2 regions of the Thalassotalea piscium genome follow, and region 2 is predicted to be linked to the other one. Evidence: predicted binding sites of a transcription regulator. Region 2 holds the regulator's gene; the other holds the start of a gene.
What was found. Region 2 encodes FliA, which starts transcription of late flagellar genes. Its sites were predicted from a motif close to CTAAAGNTNNNNNNNNNNNNGCCGATA; they were not measured.
Positions count from the first base shown of each region.

Region 1: the regulator FliA is predicted to act here: its motif matches at 4,263-4,289, upstream of QUD79_RS07990 (cytoplasmic protein).

Region 1 covers NZ_AP027362.1:1,848,358-1,856,445, reverse strand. The annotation lists tRNA gene QUD79_RS08025 (tRNA-Ser) at 714-804, opposite strand; gene QUD79_RS08020 (DNA-3-methyladenine glycosylase I) at 947-1,543, shown strand; gene QUD79_RS08015 (Bax inhibitor-1/YccA family protein) at 1,672-2,340, shown strand; gene tusD (sulfurtransferase complex subunit TusD) at 2,425-2,796, shown strand; gene tusC (sulfurtransferase complex subunit TusC) at 2,796-3,164, shown strand; gene tusB (sulfurtransferase complex subunit TusB) at 3,173-3,463, shown strand; gene QUD79_RS07995 (TusE/DsrC/DsvC family sulfur relay protein) at 3,463-3,792, shown strand; gene QUD79_RS07990 (cytoplasmic protein) at 3,803-3,991, opposite strand; gene QUD79_RS07985 (glyceraldehyde-3-phosphate dehydrogenase) at 4,355-5,803, opposite strand; gene msrB (peptide-methionine (R)-S-oxide reductase MsrB) at 6,042-6,416, opposite strand; gene gnd (NADP-dependent phosphogluconate dehydrogenase) at 6,420-7,949, opposite strand.
Region 2 covers NZ_AP027362.1:772,687-780,774, reverse strand. The annotation lists gene QUD79_RS03360 (ParA family protein) at 1-110, opposite strand, end outside; gene QUD79_RS03355 (protein-glutamate methylesterase/protein-glutamine glutaminase) at 1,095-2,237, opposite strand; gene QUD79_RS03350 (chemotaxis protein CheA) at 2,284-4,362, opposite strand; gene QUD79_RS03345 (protein phosphatase CheZ) at 4,376-5,119, opposite strand; gene cheY (chemotaxis response regulator CheY) at 5,147-5,530, opposite strand; gene QUD79_RS03335 (RNA polymerase sigma factor FliA) at 5,578-6,300, opposite strand; gene QUD79_RS03330 (MinD/ParA family protein) at 6,345-7,217, opposite strand; gene flhF (flagellar biosynthesis GTPase FlhF) at 7,244-8,088, opposite strand, start outside.

The sequences.
Region 1 (8,088 bases), 1.1 Mb from region 2:
AGACTAACTCAATTCAATAGTTTAAATATTCGTTATTTATGACATAACCACATAAAATTACAATACTTTTGATGTACACACGTTTATTTTTATCACTAAATACAATTAATTTACAATAATCACTAACAATATTTAAAAGATATTTAAATTGTAGGAGTGTGTTTAGACCACCACAGTTGATTATTTTTCTAAATATGGCGGTGAGATAGATATTTGAACTCTACTCGAAGGTATTGCACTACAAACCCACACTACTTTATAAACTTTAAACGAAACTTCATATTACCTTGTAGGTTGGCCTTTAGGCCATCACTTACCATAAACTATTCTGTCGGCATAAATACCGACCTACATATTGCGATGTATGCTGGCCTTTAAGCAATTGCCTTGTAGGTTGGCCTTTAGGCCATCACTTATCACAAACTATTCTGTCGGCATAAATACCGACCTACATATTGCGATTTATGCTGGCCTTTAGGCAAACAATTATTTTGGTTCTACTCAAAGGTTTAGCGCTACAAACCCAATTATATTGTTTAGTAAATTTTAGACGAAAAAAAACCGCGACTCGTTAAAGTTGCGGTTTCTTAGAATGTGCGGTGAGATAGAGATTTGAACTCTACTCGAAGGTTTAGCGCTACAAACCAAATTATACTGTTTAGTAAATTTTAGACGAAAAAAAACCGCTAATAAATTAGCGGTTTCTTAGAATGTGGCGGTGAGATAGAGATTTGAACTCTAGAAGGGCTACAAACCCTTGCCGGTTTTCAAGACCGGTGCTTTCGACCACTCAGCCATCTCACCAATGGTTAAAAAGCGATTTGCTTTTGAACGAGGCGAATATTAAAGTGTCGAAATTATCTTGTAAAGAGTAATTTTAAATTTTTAGTGCGTTTGCTATTTTTTTAAGCACTTTGGTGTTGATTCAATCAGTTTTAAGGTTTTTATGAACGATAACAAATTAATAAGGTGCTCTTGGCTTGATATAAAAAAAGCTGATTATGTTAAATACCACGATAACGAATGGGGTATTCCCACACATGATGATAAAGTTTTATTTGAAAATTTAATTTTAGAGTCTGCACAGGCTGGATTAAGTTGGTACACGATATTGAAAAGGCGTAAAGGCTACCGAAAAGCATTTTACAATTTTGATATCGAAACGGTTGCCCAGTTTGATCAAACAAAAATAGATGCGCTTATGCTTAATAGTGAGATTATTAGAAATAGGCTAAAAATTACCTCGACAGTTAATAATGCTAAACAGTTTATTGTTGTTCAATCAGAATTTGGCTCATTTAGTAATTACCTTTGGCAGTTCGTAGGTAATAAAACGTTAGTAAGCAATATTGATGACAGTACCGCCGCACCTACTACATCTGTAATTTCTGATATCTTAAGTAAAGATTTGAAAAAACGAGGGTTTAAATTTGTAGGCTCAACAATTTGCTATGCATACCTTCAAGCTTGCGGCTTAATTAATGGGCATAGTATATCCTGTTACAGACGGAAACAAATTATTGATCAGTTTAAGCAACAATAGCGTAGTAATTTGAAATATCGCATGCCATAATATGTCACAAGGTATTAAAGTAATGTTTGAAAGCACTTGAACTTTACTTAAAAGACCTTATCTTATAATTATATAATGAAGTTCTTAGAGGAATGTTTATGCAATCAAATATGGGTTTTCAAACAGCGAGCCAAAGCTCTGCAATTGAAATCAATAAAGTATTAAAAAATACATATATGCTTTTGTCGATGACATTAGCATTTAGTGCTGTTACTGCAGGTATCTCAATGGCGATGGGTTTATCTCATATGGTAGCCCTTGTAATGACATTAGCCGCTTTTGGTTTATTATTTGTTGTTAATAAACAGGCAGATAAAGCAAGCGGTATTTTCTGGATATTTGCATTTACTGGTTTGATGGGTGCTTCTCTAGGGCCAATGCTTAACTATTATGCTTCGTTACCCGGTGGCGGCTCTTTAATAATGCAAGCACTTGGCGGAACTGCCCTTATCTTTTTCTCATTATCAGGTTATGCGTTAACCAGTAAAAAGGACTTCTCGTTTATGGGTGGTTTTTTAATGGTTGGTTTAATTGTGGTAATAATTGCAGCTATAGCAAATTTATTTTTCCAAGTTCCTGCTGTTTCATTAGCAATTAGCTCTGCGATTATCTTAATAATGTCAGGTTTGATCTTATTTGATACAAGTCGCATCATAAATGGTGGCGAACGTAACTATATTCGCGCAACTGTATCTCTATACTTAAACATCTATAATATATTCACTAGCCTGTTGCATTTATTAGGCGCTTTCGGTGGTGATGATTAAACATTTACAGTAAATTGATTTATAATAAAAAGCCTCGTTTAGCGAGGCTTTTTTATTATCTTAAATTTATAAAGGTATTTTAGATTGACTAAATCACTCGCTTTAATAGTTACTAGTTCACCAACAGCTAATATAACTCATACTGCTTATAAACTAATTGAGCAGGCGATTAACAATAACATTACTATTTCTGGTGTATTTTTTTATCAAGATGGCGTATTAAATGCCAGTAAGTTTTTATCTGTGCCAAGCGACGAATTACAATTAACAGCGTTATGGAAAGCACTTCACCAAGAGCATAGTATACCATTACATTTATGTGCAACTGCTGCAGAAAAACGCGGGTTAATTAACCCTGCAGAAGAAACGCAATTATTACATCATGAATTCACCCTTTCGGGCCTTGGTGAATTAGTAATGTTAACGAGTCAAGCCGATAGATTGGTGCAGTTATAATGAGCGTAAAATCTAAAACAGTCGCTATTGTAAATACAAAAGCTCCTTTTGCTAAAACGATAGCAAAAGAGGCACTTGATGTAGCGTTAATTTATGGTAGCTACGAACAAGAAACGAGTTTATTTTTTCAAGGCGATGGTGTATACCAATTAATAAGTGGACAGCAGCCCGAAATAATTAATGTAAAAAATTTTCTAAAAACATTCTCAGCATTTGAGTTTTATGATCTAGAAAAAGTATACATTTGTCAGCAAAGTCTAGCGGATCGAAATATCAAAGCTGACTTTCATATAGGTAACGTAAATGTGATAACTACTCATGAGTTTTCTCGTTTACTCCATCAACATGATGTACTACTAACCTTTTAAGGCTGCTAATGACTACCCTACACTTAATTAGAGACTCTGTACTCATAAACAACACAATTACACTAGCTTTAACTAACTTAGCCCCTGACGATGTTATAGTGCTGCTAGATGACGGGTGTTACAATGTTAACCAAGACTTTATTAAAGAAATTCAAATCAAAGTGCCATACACTCAATGTTTTGCAATAGAGCCGCACATGCGAGCGAGGTCGTTGCCAACAACTAATTTAAACTTAATTAGCTACAGTGATTTACTTGATTTATTATTTAACCACAACAACGTGATCACTTGGCAATAATGATTATATTCAACGACAAGACTTTTGAAACAGATGCACAGGGCTATTTATTGGATCATACTGTGTGGAATGAAGCGTTGGGATTAGTACTTGCAGAGCAGGATAAAATAACGCTAACCGAAGCGCACTGGGAAGTTATTCGATTTGTACGTGAATTTTATCTCACCTTTAACACCTCACCTGCTATAAGGGCATTAACCAAGGCGATGAAAGCAGAGTTTGGGGAAGAAAAAGCAAGTAGTCGGTATTTATACCGTTTATTTCCAGAAGGACCAGCAAAACAAGCCACAAAATATGCAGGTTTACCCAAACCTGCTCGATGTATTTAGTACTACTATTTTAAGCCGTTATGTTGATAATATGGCCCTTATGTCCCACGGGTGCTGGAGCAGCTAACTGGGTATTAATATTTGCAGATTGTATTAAATCTAAGGCCATTTGGCCTTCGACTTCAGTTTGATCCTTAACTAAGTTAGCCGTTTTAATACCGTGTGCTGTTTCAGTGTTAACTGGGGTTGTTGTATTCATACTTAACGCCATTTTTTGCCTCCTATATTGATCAGCTGACTCTTGAACATGTTATACCAGTTTCATTAATTAAGTGATCTATTTTATACTCAGTGAAAACAGTCAAATGCAAGGCGTTTATTTTCATAGCTAGTTGTCAGGGCAATTATCTCCTGCATTACCCACACAAGCTACATCCTCGTAGCGATAATTATAAAATAAATAACGCAATAGTAAACTGTTTTAGCCAGTAGAAATGATCACATAGTTAGTGAGATTGCTATTAATAGTTTATCGGCATTATTCTGTAAAGCTTTAGAAGTTTTTAAAATTTCGCTAATAAAAAAGGCGCTACAAGCGCCTTCTTAAAAACAAAATAAAGAACTAAATAACGGGTAATGTAGGCACTTGAATTCCCGCCATTTCTAACATTACACGCACTACTTGGCAGCTATAACCAAACTCATTATCATACCAAACATAAAGTACAGCACGATCACCATCTACAATTGTTGCTTGTGAATCAACAACACCTGCGTAACGTGAGCCAACTAAATCTGTCGAAACAATTTCAGTTGAGGCTGTATAGTCTACTTGGTTTTGTAAGTTTGAATTTAATGAAATATTGCGTAAATAATCATTTAACGCTTGCTTGTCAGTAGCTGTTTTAAGGTTTAAATTCATTATCGCCATTGAAACATTAGGCGTAGGTACTCGGATTGCGTTACCTGTTAACAAGCCTTTAAGCTCAGGAAGTGCTTTAGCTACAGCTTTTGCTGCACCAGTTGTACTGATCACCATATTTAATGGTGCGCTTCTACCACGGCGAGGTGCTTTGTGATAATTATCAATCAAATTTTGATCGTTAGTATACGAATGAACGGTTTCAACATGACCATTACGTATACCAAACTCATCATTTATCGCTTTAAGTACCGGCGTGATTGCATTTGTAGTACAGCTAGCTGCAGATATAATTTTATCTTCAGATAAAATCATATTTTCATTTACGCCATAAACAATATTTTTAATATCGCCTTTTGCAGGTGCTGTTAGTAATACTTTATCAACACCTTTTGATTGTAAATGCTGTCCTAAACCTTCTTCATCGCTCCAAATACCAGTATTATCAACGACTAAGGCATTGTTAATACCATATTTTGTGTAATCAATATCAGAAGGTGATTTGGCGTATATCACCTGAATAAAGGCACCATTAGCTTTTATTACGCTATTCTCTTCATCAATAGTAATGCTACCGTTGAATGCACCATGTACAGAATCTCGTCTTAGTAAACTAGCACGCTTTGCTAAGTCCCCTTCACTGCCTGGACGAATAACAATAGCACGTAAATTAAGCTTTGAACTTGGTCCCGCACGCTCAATTAATAAACGAGCAAGTAATCTACCAATACGGCCAAAACCATATAAAACAACATCTTTAGAGGTAGGTGCTGTTGCAGACTTTCCAATATCAGCAAGTTCTTTTTCTAAATATTGTTCAATTGAAAGTCCATTTGCTCCGCCTTGAAATAAATAGCGGTAAGCAAGCTTACCTACATCAATACGTGCAGGGGCTAAATCCATTTTGCTTAATGCTTCAACAAAAGGAAAACTCTCTCGCAAACGAAGCTTGCTTTCTTCATGCAATGCAACTGATTTATGTGCTTTGATAATATCAATTGAAGTAGCCGTCATTAATGGACGACCATATACCGAAATTTCAATGCCTTTATTTCTAAAAAGCTGTCCAATAATCGGCTGCATATTTTCAGCAAATGTTTGGCGCTCTTGCCAACTAATTTGATACTCTTCCTCGAGATGAGACGTCATTACGTAAACCTTTTTATTTCAGTCAAATGAACGGTAAGCTATTTTTATCCTGTTATAGATAAAATAACAAAATGCGGCGCTATTGTAATAGAACATGAAATAATTCTCTACAGGTTACAAAGAATTAATTTACAAGTTTTTACTCACTTCCATCGTATTGCTTTGGCTAAATTGTAAACATTTTGCTACTTTATAATACTTCGAACGCAAAACTTCCTAGTGCTCTAGGGATAAGCACTTATTTTGCAACAAAGGTTAAACTCAATGAGTTTACACAGTAGCGTTTACCCGTTGGTTTAGGCCCGTCATCGAATACATGACCTAAATGTGAGTTACACTGTAAACATTCTATTTCTGTTCTCACCATATTGTGTGAATGGTCAGGTAAATAGTTAACGTTTCCTTCAATTGCCTGATAAAAGCTTGGCCAGCCACAACCGGCATCAAACTTTTTCGAAGACTGAAATAATGGTTGGTCGCAACAAACACAATGGTATACGCCATCTAACCAGTGATCGTTGTATTTTCCTGAGAAAGGTTGCTCTGTTGCAGCTAAACGACATACACGATAAGCGTCGTCACTTAATTTATCTTTGTAGGGATCTTTAGTCATAGGTTATAGTTCCTTCATTTCTTTTTTAGCTGTTGCCCATTCAATGTGGTATTTCTTACCTTGTACCTGATCTACCCTTTCAAAAGTATGCGCACCAAAGTAATCACGTTGTCCTTGTAATAAATTAGCCGGTAGAACATTACTACGCATTGAATCAAAATATGCTAACGATGATGACAGAGCTCCTACTGGTATACCAAGTAAGGATATAGAAGCAATAGCGCTTCGCCAATTAAGCTGATGCTTATTCAGTTGTTCTACAAAATAAGGATCAACTAATAAGCTTTCTAATGTAGGCTCTCGCTCAAACGCCTGTGTGATTGACTGTAAAAAGACAGCACGTATGATACAACCTGCTCGCCATATTTTAGCTATACTCGAAAAATTAAGTTGCCAGCCTTGCTCTTTCTGAGCATCTTTCATTAATTGGAACCCTTGTGCATAAGCACATATTTTTGAACAATAAACAGCGTCATGGAGGTTTTCTATAAAAACAGCTTTTTCTTGTTCTGTTAACTCATTAACGTCAGGGCCTGTTAATAATGAAGAAGCTTTTACTCGTACACTTTTCATCGCTGACATTGAGCGTGCATAAACTGCTTGCGCGATGGTAGGTGCAGGGGTACCGAGCTCTAAACTACTAATTGCTGTCCATAATCCCGTGCCTTTTTGGCCTGCCTTATCAATAATTAAATCAACAACAGAAGTTAGCTTACCATTAACTGTTAATTTATGACGTAATACATCGACTGATATTTCCATAAGGTAGCTTTCTAATGGGCCTTTATTCCATTGTTCAAATATATTTGCTATTTCGTCAGCAGATAATTGTAATCCATCGCGTAATGCTTGGTAAGCTTCACAAATTATTTGCATATCAGCATATTCAATACCGTTATGCACCATTTTTACAAAATGCCCTGCACCTGCAGGGCCAATGTAAGTAGTACATGGTTCTCCATAGTTGACAATTTCACCAGGATGATTACGATTAATAGGTTTACCAGTTTCTGGGTCAACTTTGGCTGAAATAGCTTCCCAAATTGGTTTGATCCTTGTCCAAGCATATTCAGAACCACTAGGCATTAACGAAGGACCAAATCTCGCCCCTACTTCGCCACCAGAAACAGCTGATGAAAACAAAATAAAATTATCTTTATATTTTTTTTCACGTTCAACGGTATCTGTCCATAGGCTATTACCTGTATCTATGACAATATCGCAAGGTTCGATACCTCCATTAATAAGACACTCACAAACTTGATCCACAGGATATCCGGCAGGAACAGATAATACGATTAAATGGGGTGATTTAAGACTAGTCAATAACTCAGCGTAAGAAGCACAACCAACAACACGTACTTTATCTTGCTTACTTTCATATTTCTCTTGGATTATTGTTGTTTTTATTTTTTCATTATCAAGGTCAAAAGCTGCAACAGTATATCCGTTATCGGCTAGGTTTAGTACGAGGTTTTTCCCCATGACACCCAAGCCAACAAACCCAATATCGCACTCAGTGTTTTGAACCATAAAAAACATCCAAAATTTTATTTTAAATTTTCATTATTTTAACACGGATTTGAGCTATTTTATACCAACGGGCATTGTGCCATTACTTTAAACAACAACAATACGTAACAATACTACATCCAATCAAAAAAAACTGCTT
Region 2 (8,088 bases):
TCGATAAGCAATACTTTATAGCCTTGCTCAGCTAACAAGCCGCCTAACGATATAGTAGTTGTTGTTTTTCCAACACCACCTTTTTGATTCGCTACTGTCCAAACTATCAAAGGTTCACCTTCAAATTAATTTACTTATATTAAATACTAAAGCAAATGTGTTAGTAATTGCTTACATTTAATAATCATGTGTTATAGCAATACATAGGCACCATGCAACCTAGATTCTTAATAGTTATTTTTATTTTAGGTCGGCATTTATGCCGTCAATAGCTTAACGCTCGTTACTTTTTGATGGGCTAAAGCCCAACCTACAAATATATGGGCTTATCGGTAATTGCTTCTGCATTACCCTACTACCGCACCTTTGGCGGCAAAGCCCAAACTACATTTCAATAAAGTACAGTTTTCTTATTGCCTGTTGTAGGTCGGCATTTATGCCGTCAATAGCTTAACGTTCGTTACTTTTTGATGGGCTAAAGCCCAACCTACAAATATATGGGCTTATCGGTAATTGCTTCTGCATTACCCTACTACCGCACCTTTGGCGGCAAAGCCCAAACTACATTTCAATAAAGTACAGTTTGCTTATTGCCTGTTGTAGGTCGGCATTTATGCCGTCAATAGCTTAACGTTCGTTACTTTTTGATGGGCTAAAGCCCAACCTACAAATATATGGGCTTATCGGTAATTGCTTCTGCATTACCCTACTACCGCACCTTTGGCGGCAAAGCCCAAACTACATTTCAATAAAGTACAGTTTGCTTATTGCCTGTTGTAGGTCGGCATTTATGCCGTCAATAGCTTAACGTTCGTTACTTTTTGATGGGCTAAAGCCCAACCTACAAATATATGGGCTTATCGGTAATTGCTTCTGCATTACCCTACTACCGCCATCTTTAGCGGCAAAACCCAAACTACATTTCAATAAAGTACAGTTTGCTTATTGCCTGTTGTAGGTCGGCATTTATGCCGTCAATAGCTTAACGCTCGTTACTTTTTGATGGGCTAAAGCCCAACCTACAAGTAGTGTATTTTCTTATCGTCTGCCGCTGAGTAAATATTACTTTAGTTAACTACCCTTTACTCTATGTATTATATGACAACTTTCATTATAGCATTAGGAATTTCAAGTAACGGTAATACTAATTCTGATATACCTGCTACAGCAACCGCTTGTGGCATTCCATAAACAACAGAAGTTGCTTCATCCTGTGACCAAATGGTTGCCCCTTTGCCTTTTAACAAACGCGAACCTTCTCTACCGTCAGCGCCCATTCCCGTTAAGATAATACCTAACACATCTCCTGAAAAAACTTTAGCTGCTGAACCAAAGCTAATATCAACACTTGGCTTAAAAGCAATACGAGGTGAATCATCTTCAAATATTCTTAATTTAGCATTGTTACTGTTGCCCTCTACTATCATTTGTTTACCACCAGGAGCTAAATATGCATGCCCTGGTTTAAGCACGTCCCCATTTTCGGCTTCTTTGACTTTAATGTTGCATAAAGAATCAAGTCGGTTTGCAAATGCTAAAGTGAAAGCAGCAGGCATATGCTGGATCATAATAATAGGAAGAGGAAAGTCTGCTGGTAATGCTGTTAATACTTTTTGAAGTGCAACAGGCCCTCCGGTAGATGTTCCAATAGCTAAAAGCTTGTATGACTTGCTTTTAGTTAAGTTACCTGCACTTCTAGTAGGAATACTAGCTACAACAGGAGTACTGGTCGATCTAGTGAATGTACTAGTAGGTTCACGCGACAAGCTACTGTCAAACTTTCTTCGTAATGATGGTGTTGAAGCTGGTGTTGATAAGGCTCTACGTGTACTTTTGCCTTTTTTTTGGGCTATCTCTAATACCCGTTGTTTTAAAATATGTCCTGCATCACTCGTTGTTTTTGCAATTTCATTAAATTTCTTAGGTAAAAAGTCTAATGCTCCCGCGTCTAAAGCTTCTAAAGTAGCTTTTGCGCCTTGATGCGTTAATGAAGAAAACATTAAGATAGCAGTTGGAGAATTCGCCATTATTTGCTTAACGGCATCAATACCATTAAGTACTGGCATTTCAATGTCCATGGTGATCACGTCAGGTCTTAACGACTTAGCTTTATCTACCGCTTCTTGACCATTAACCGCAAAATCTACCACAGTGAGGTTAGGGTCACTTTCTAAAATATCACTAACACGACGACGAAAAAAGCTGGAGTCGTCTACCACCAAAACCCTGTAGGTCATTTAACTTCTCTTTGTCTTTTACAAAACTGGATTAGTTGTGTAATTATTATGAGCGTAACTTTTTATTCACGATCGATTTTTTCGCATAATATTTTAGCATATTAGCTACATCAATAATGAGTGCAATGCCGCCATCACTCGTAATTGTAGCGCCCGCCATACCAGGCGTACCGTGTAAAAGTCGATCTAATGGTTTAATTACTACTTCTTCTTGACCAATTAAGCTGTCAACAACAAAACCTATTTGCTGCGTGCCAAGCTGTACAATAACAACATGGCCCGTTTTACGCTTATTCTCAACATGATTTCTAACCAACCATTGGTCAAGGTAGAATAACGGGATAGCTTTCTCTCTAACAATAATGGTGAGCTGACCATCAACTAAATTGGTATTAGTTAAGTCTAAATGAAATATTTCATTTACAGCCGCTAGTGGTAAAGCAAAAGTTTGCTTACCCACAATAACCATTAGCGTTGGTAAAATAGCTAACGTAAGTGGCACTTTAATTTCTAGTACTGTGCCTACGCCCATTTCTGAGTCTATATTAACAGTACCATTAAGTTGGGTGATTTTCGTTTTCACCACGTCCATCCCAACACCACGTCCTGATACTTCAGATATTTCAGTTTTGGTAGAAAATCCTGGCGCAAAAATTAAAGCAAAGGCGTCTTTGTCTGACATTCTATTAGCCGCATCTTCATCTAAGACACCTCGCTCAATAGCAATGCTTTTTAATTTATTAGCGTCCATACCTGCACCATCGTCACGAATAGTCAGTAATATATGGTCACCTTCTTGAGAAGCAGATAAAATGACGGTACCTTCTCGACTTTTACCTTTGGCTTCACGATCGTCAGGCAATTCAATCCCATGATCTACTGAGTTACGCACCAAATGCACGAGTGGATCAGCTAATGCTTCAACTAAGTTTTTGTCTAAATCGGTCTCTTCACCTTGTAAAATTAACTTAATGTCTTTATTCAAGGTACGCGCTAAGTCTCGAACAACGCGAGGGAAACGTCCGAAAACTTTCTTAATCGGTTGCATGCGCGTTTTCATTACCGCGCCCTGTAAATCTGTAGTAACTGCGTCTAAGTTTGACACAGCTTTTGTCAACTCTTCATCTTCTTTGGTCATACCTAAACTTGTTAAGCGATTTCTCACTAAAACGAGCTCACCAACCATGTTCATTATTTGATCAAGGCGTTGCGTGTCAACACGAACCGTTGTTTCACCTTGAGGAGCGCTACTCTGTCCAGGTTTTTTCTCAGCTGCCACTGGTTTAGCTGCAGGCGCTGGTGCGGGTTTTGATGCAGGTGCGGCTGCCGGTTTTTGTGCGGCTGTAGGCGCGGGGGTTACTGGTTTTTGACTTGTTTGTGGTGACTTTCCTTGACCATGCAATTCATCTAGCAGTGATTCAAATTCATCATCAGATATATCATTAGACGAGGCTTTATTGGCCGGTGTCGCTGGTGGTGTTTTTGCCACATCAGAAGAAAATGCCCCCTGACCATGCAGTTCATCTAACAATGATTCAAACTCATCATCTGAAATATCATTACTATTATTCGAACTAGTTACCGCAGGAGTGCTTGGCGCACTTGTACCATGTAATTCATCTAAGAGTCGTTCAAATTCATCTTCTGACATTTCATCACTTGAAGTAACGCTAGATTCATTACCACTTACCGTATTTTCTACAACCACAGTAGTTTCAACTGGTGGTGCAGCCCCTTCTGGCTCGCTTAAACGGTGAAGTTGTTCTAGAAGTGCGGGATCAGCAGCATCAACAGGTTCTCTATTTTGAACTTGGCTAAACATTTCATTAATGGTGTCTAACGCCTTTAAGATAACGTCCATTAAATCTGCGGTTACTGCACGCTTACCGGTACGCAGTATATCAAAGACATTTTCTGCACCATGGCAAGCATCAACAAGTTCAGTTAATGCTAAAAAGCCTGCGCCACCTTTTACCGTATGAAAGCCTCTAAAAATAGCGTTTAATAACTCTGCGTTATTTGGATCGTTCTCTAACTCAACAAGTTGTTCAGATAAACTTTCAAGTATTTCACCTGCTTCGATTAAAAAATCCTGTAGAATTTCTTCATCTGCTTCATAAGACATCCAACAATTCCTCTTAAAATCCTAGGCTTGATAAAAGATCATCAACATCATCTTGGTCAGAAACAACGTCATCTCTATTCTCTGTGTTTACAATTGGGCCTTCTACTAAGTTATCGCCCACTTTAGGTTGTTTTTTTTCTTTATCTCGTTCTGAGTTTAATCCAAAGGCCGTTAACATGTTAATTAAGCTTTCTTCAACCTCTCTAACCAAGTCAATAACTTTACGAATAACCTGCCCGGTTAAGTCTTGAAAGTCTTGCGCCATTAATACATCGGTCATTAAGGCGTGCATGTGCGATGTTTCTTTTTCTGTTGTTGTTAGTAAAACGTCAATATCGGCACATAATGCTTTAAATTCTGAAAGTTCAAGTTCGTTATGCATCAGCTTGTGCCACAAAGGCTTAACCGTAGCTATTTGCTGCTGAATAGTATCAACAACAGGAAAAATAGACTCTACAGCATCCATGGTTTTATTAGCGGCTTCTTCTGTGCGACTAATCACATAGTTTAAGCGCTCTTTTGCATCAGGAATATCTGCATTAGCTAAATCGTTGAGTCGTGAATCAACTTGGAAATTAGTTAACGAATCATGTAATTGACGCGTTAATTTACCAATTTCAGCAAAAAGCGCGGTATTGATCGGATTTTGTATCTCAGCGACTAACTCATCGGCTTTATCTTGTTGATTACTTTCAAGGTATTCAACCAATAATTTTGCCTGTTCCAGCGACACATGGACACTCGTATTAATACTCATGCAACGTCCTTAATTAACGGTTAAGGTTTACCCTAAACGCTCAAATATTTTATCAAGCTTGGTTTTCAACGTTGCAGCTGTAAATGGCTTAACAATGTACCCATTTACGCCAGCTTGAGCTGCCATAACAATTTGCTCTTTTTTAGCTTCAGCTGTCACCATTAATACAGGAATGTGCGATAAGCTAGCGTCTGCACGAATTGCTTTTAATAAGTCAATACCTTGCATGCCTGGCATGTTCCAGTCGGTTACAACGAAATCAAAATCACCGCCTTGAAGCATAGGTAATGCTGTACTACCGTCATCTGCTTCTGAAATATTGGTGAAGCCTAAGTCGCGTAAAAGATTTTTCACTATACGTCTCATTGTTGAGAAATCGTCAACAACAAGTACTTTCATATTTTTATCCAAGACACCCTCCGGGGATATAGTTCTAAATTCTATTTATTATATTGTAATCAACTTTTCCACGATTGCATACGTGCTTTTAATCGATGTAACGCTTGACTATGGATTTGACTTACTCTTGACTCACTAACGTCAAGGACATGACCAATTTCTCGTAAGTTTAATTCTTCGTCATAATACAACGACAGTACTAGAGCTTCGCGTTCGGGTAAAGTAGAAATACATTCACTGAGTGCTTTTTTAAAAACTATTTGCTCTATATTGCTATAAGGATTGTTGTTACTTCTATCTTCTAACTGACTTAGTGCGTCTTCACTAACTCCTAAGTCTTCAATCCCAATAATCTTTCCCGTACTTACCTCGTTAAGAATATCATGGTACTCATTTAACGAAATATCAAGTTTTTCAGCAACTTCAATATCAGTTACGTCGCGACCAAGTTCGGCTTCTAAGTGTTTAATTGCTTCGTTAACCATTCGGCTATTTTTATGAACTGAGCGCGGAGTCCAGTCACCACGGCGTATTTCGTCAAGCATCGCACCTCTAATTCTGATCCCAGCAAAGGTTTCAAAACTAGCGCCTTTAGTATTATCAAAATTATTAGCTGCCTCTAATAAGCCAATCATGCCTGATTGTATAAGATCGTCAACAATGACACTAGCGGGAAGTCGAGCAAGCAAATGGTAGGCTATTCGTTTTACTAAAACGGTATGTTGCTCTAGTAGAGTAGTTTTATCTATTTGATTAATGTAAGCATTTGCTTTAGCCACTATCACCCACCACTATTTTATGGATTGTACTTAGTTTTATTGGATTATTACGATTTATTTTCTAACAACTGCTCGATAAAGAATTCTAAATGACCTGACGCTTGGTGAGGTATTGGCCACTTAACTATTTTTTCAGCAAGTTGTTTAAGTGCCTTCGCTGCTGGTGAATCTGGATAAGCTTCAACAATAGCCTGTTGCTTACGTACAGATTTTCGTATGTTTTCATCAAAAGGAATGACACCCACTAATTCTAGCGCAACATCAAGAAAACGTTCACTAACTTTTGATAATTTTCCAAAAAGCTGCTGTCCTTCTTTTGGACTACGTACCATATTGGCGACAACTTTAAATTTATATACGCCATGGTCACGACTTAATAGTTTCATTAAAGCATAGCAATCAGTAATTGAAGTGGGTTCATCACATACCACCAGAAGTACATCTTGTGCAGCTCTTGCAAAGCTTAGCACCATATCTGAAATACCAGCCGCGGTGTCAACAACCAAAACATCAAACTTAGTTTTCATGTCGCTAAAAGCGCGAATTAAACCTGCATGCTCAGCTGGTGTTAAGTCGACCATAGATTGGGTACCAGAGGTTGCAGGAATTATATTAATGCCAGCTGGACCTTTAATAATGACATCATCAAGCTCGCACTCACCTGATAACACATGAGATAAATTACGCTGCACTCTTAAACCAAGCATAACATCGCAGTTGGCTAAGCCTAAATCGGCATCTAAAACCAATACCCGTTTACCAAGTTGAGCTAAAGCAATTGCAGTATTAAGTGATATATTAGTTTTACCTACACCCCCCTTACCGCCTGAAACAGCAATAACCTTTACAGGGTTACTTCCTTTTCTACTGTTGTGATTTGCATCTTGCATTTTTCTTAAGCCACTCGCTTGATCGATCATCTATATTCTTTCTCGTTTTATCAGTATTACACAATTGCAGCAGAAGTCATGGGCATTGGTCGCGAAACGTGTTGATTATTGTATTTATTTGCCATTCTTTCAGCAAGAGTAACTAACTTTTCAGCATTTGCAACTTTAATATCTTCTGGTACTCTTTGCCCATCAGTAAGATAGCCGATCGGCAGACCATTTTGAATAGCTGTGGTAACTATTTCACCAACACTTAAGCTTTCGTCTAGCTTTGTAAAAATACAACCCGCTAGTGGTATTTTTTTAAACCGTTGAACATTCTCTTGCATAACCCGTTGTTGCGAGTTAGCTGCAAGAACTAGATAATTTCTTATTTTTACCCGTGAGTTTGCTACAAGTGTTGCTAAGTGTTGGGCTAATCTCATATCACGTTGGCCCATGCCAGCGGTATCGATTAAAACCAATTTTTTATTCGCATATTGTTGCAACAATAAATCAAGCGATTGAGCGTCTTTCGCCATTTTAACTTGGCAACCAATAATTTTTCCATAAGTGGAAAGTTGTTCAAAACCCGCAATACGGTAGCTATCTGTTGAGATCATAACCACTTGATCAGCACCATGTATTTGTGCATATCTCGCTGCTAGTTTTGCAATAGTTGTAGTTTTGCCAACGCCAGTAGGACCAATTAACGATACAACACCACCCTTATGAATAATGTCATTGCTGGTGGTACTAAGCTGTTGAGTTAATAAGTTTTTTGCATGTTCCCATGCTTGACTTTCATTGGCCGAACTTGGAATGTAACTCGCTACTTGCTCTGCTAATGCTTCTGTGATGCCCATTTGCATTAAGCGGTTTACAAGTACAGCTTTGCCAGGATCTTTTTGTGCCATATCTT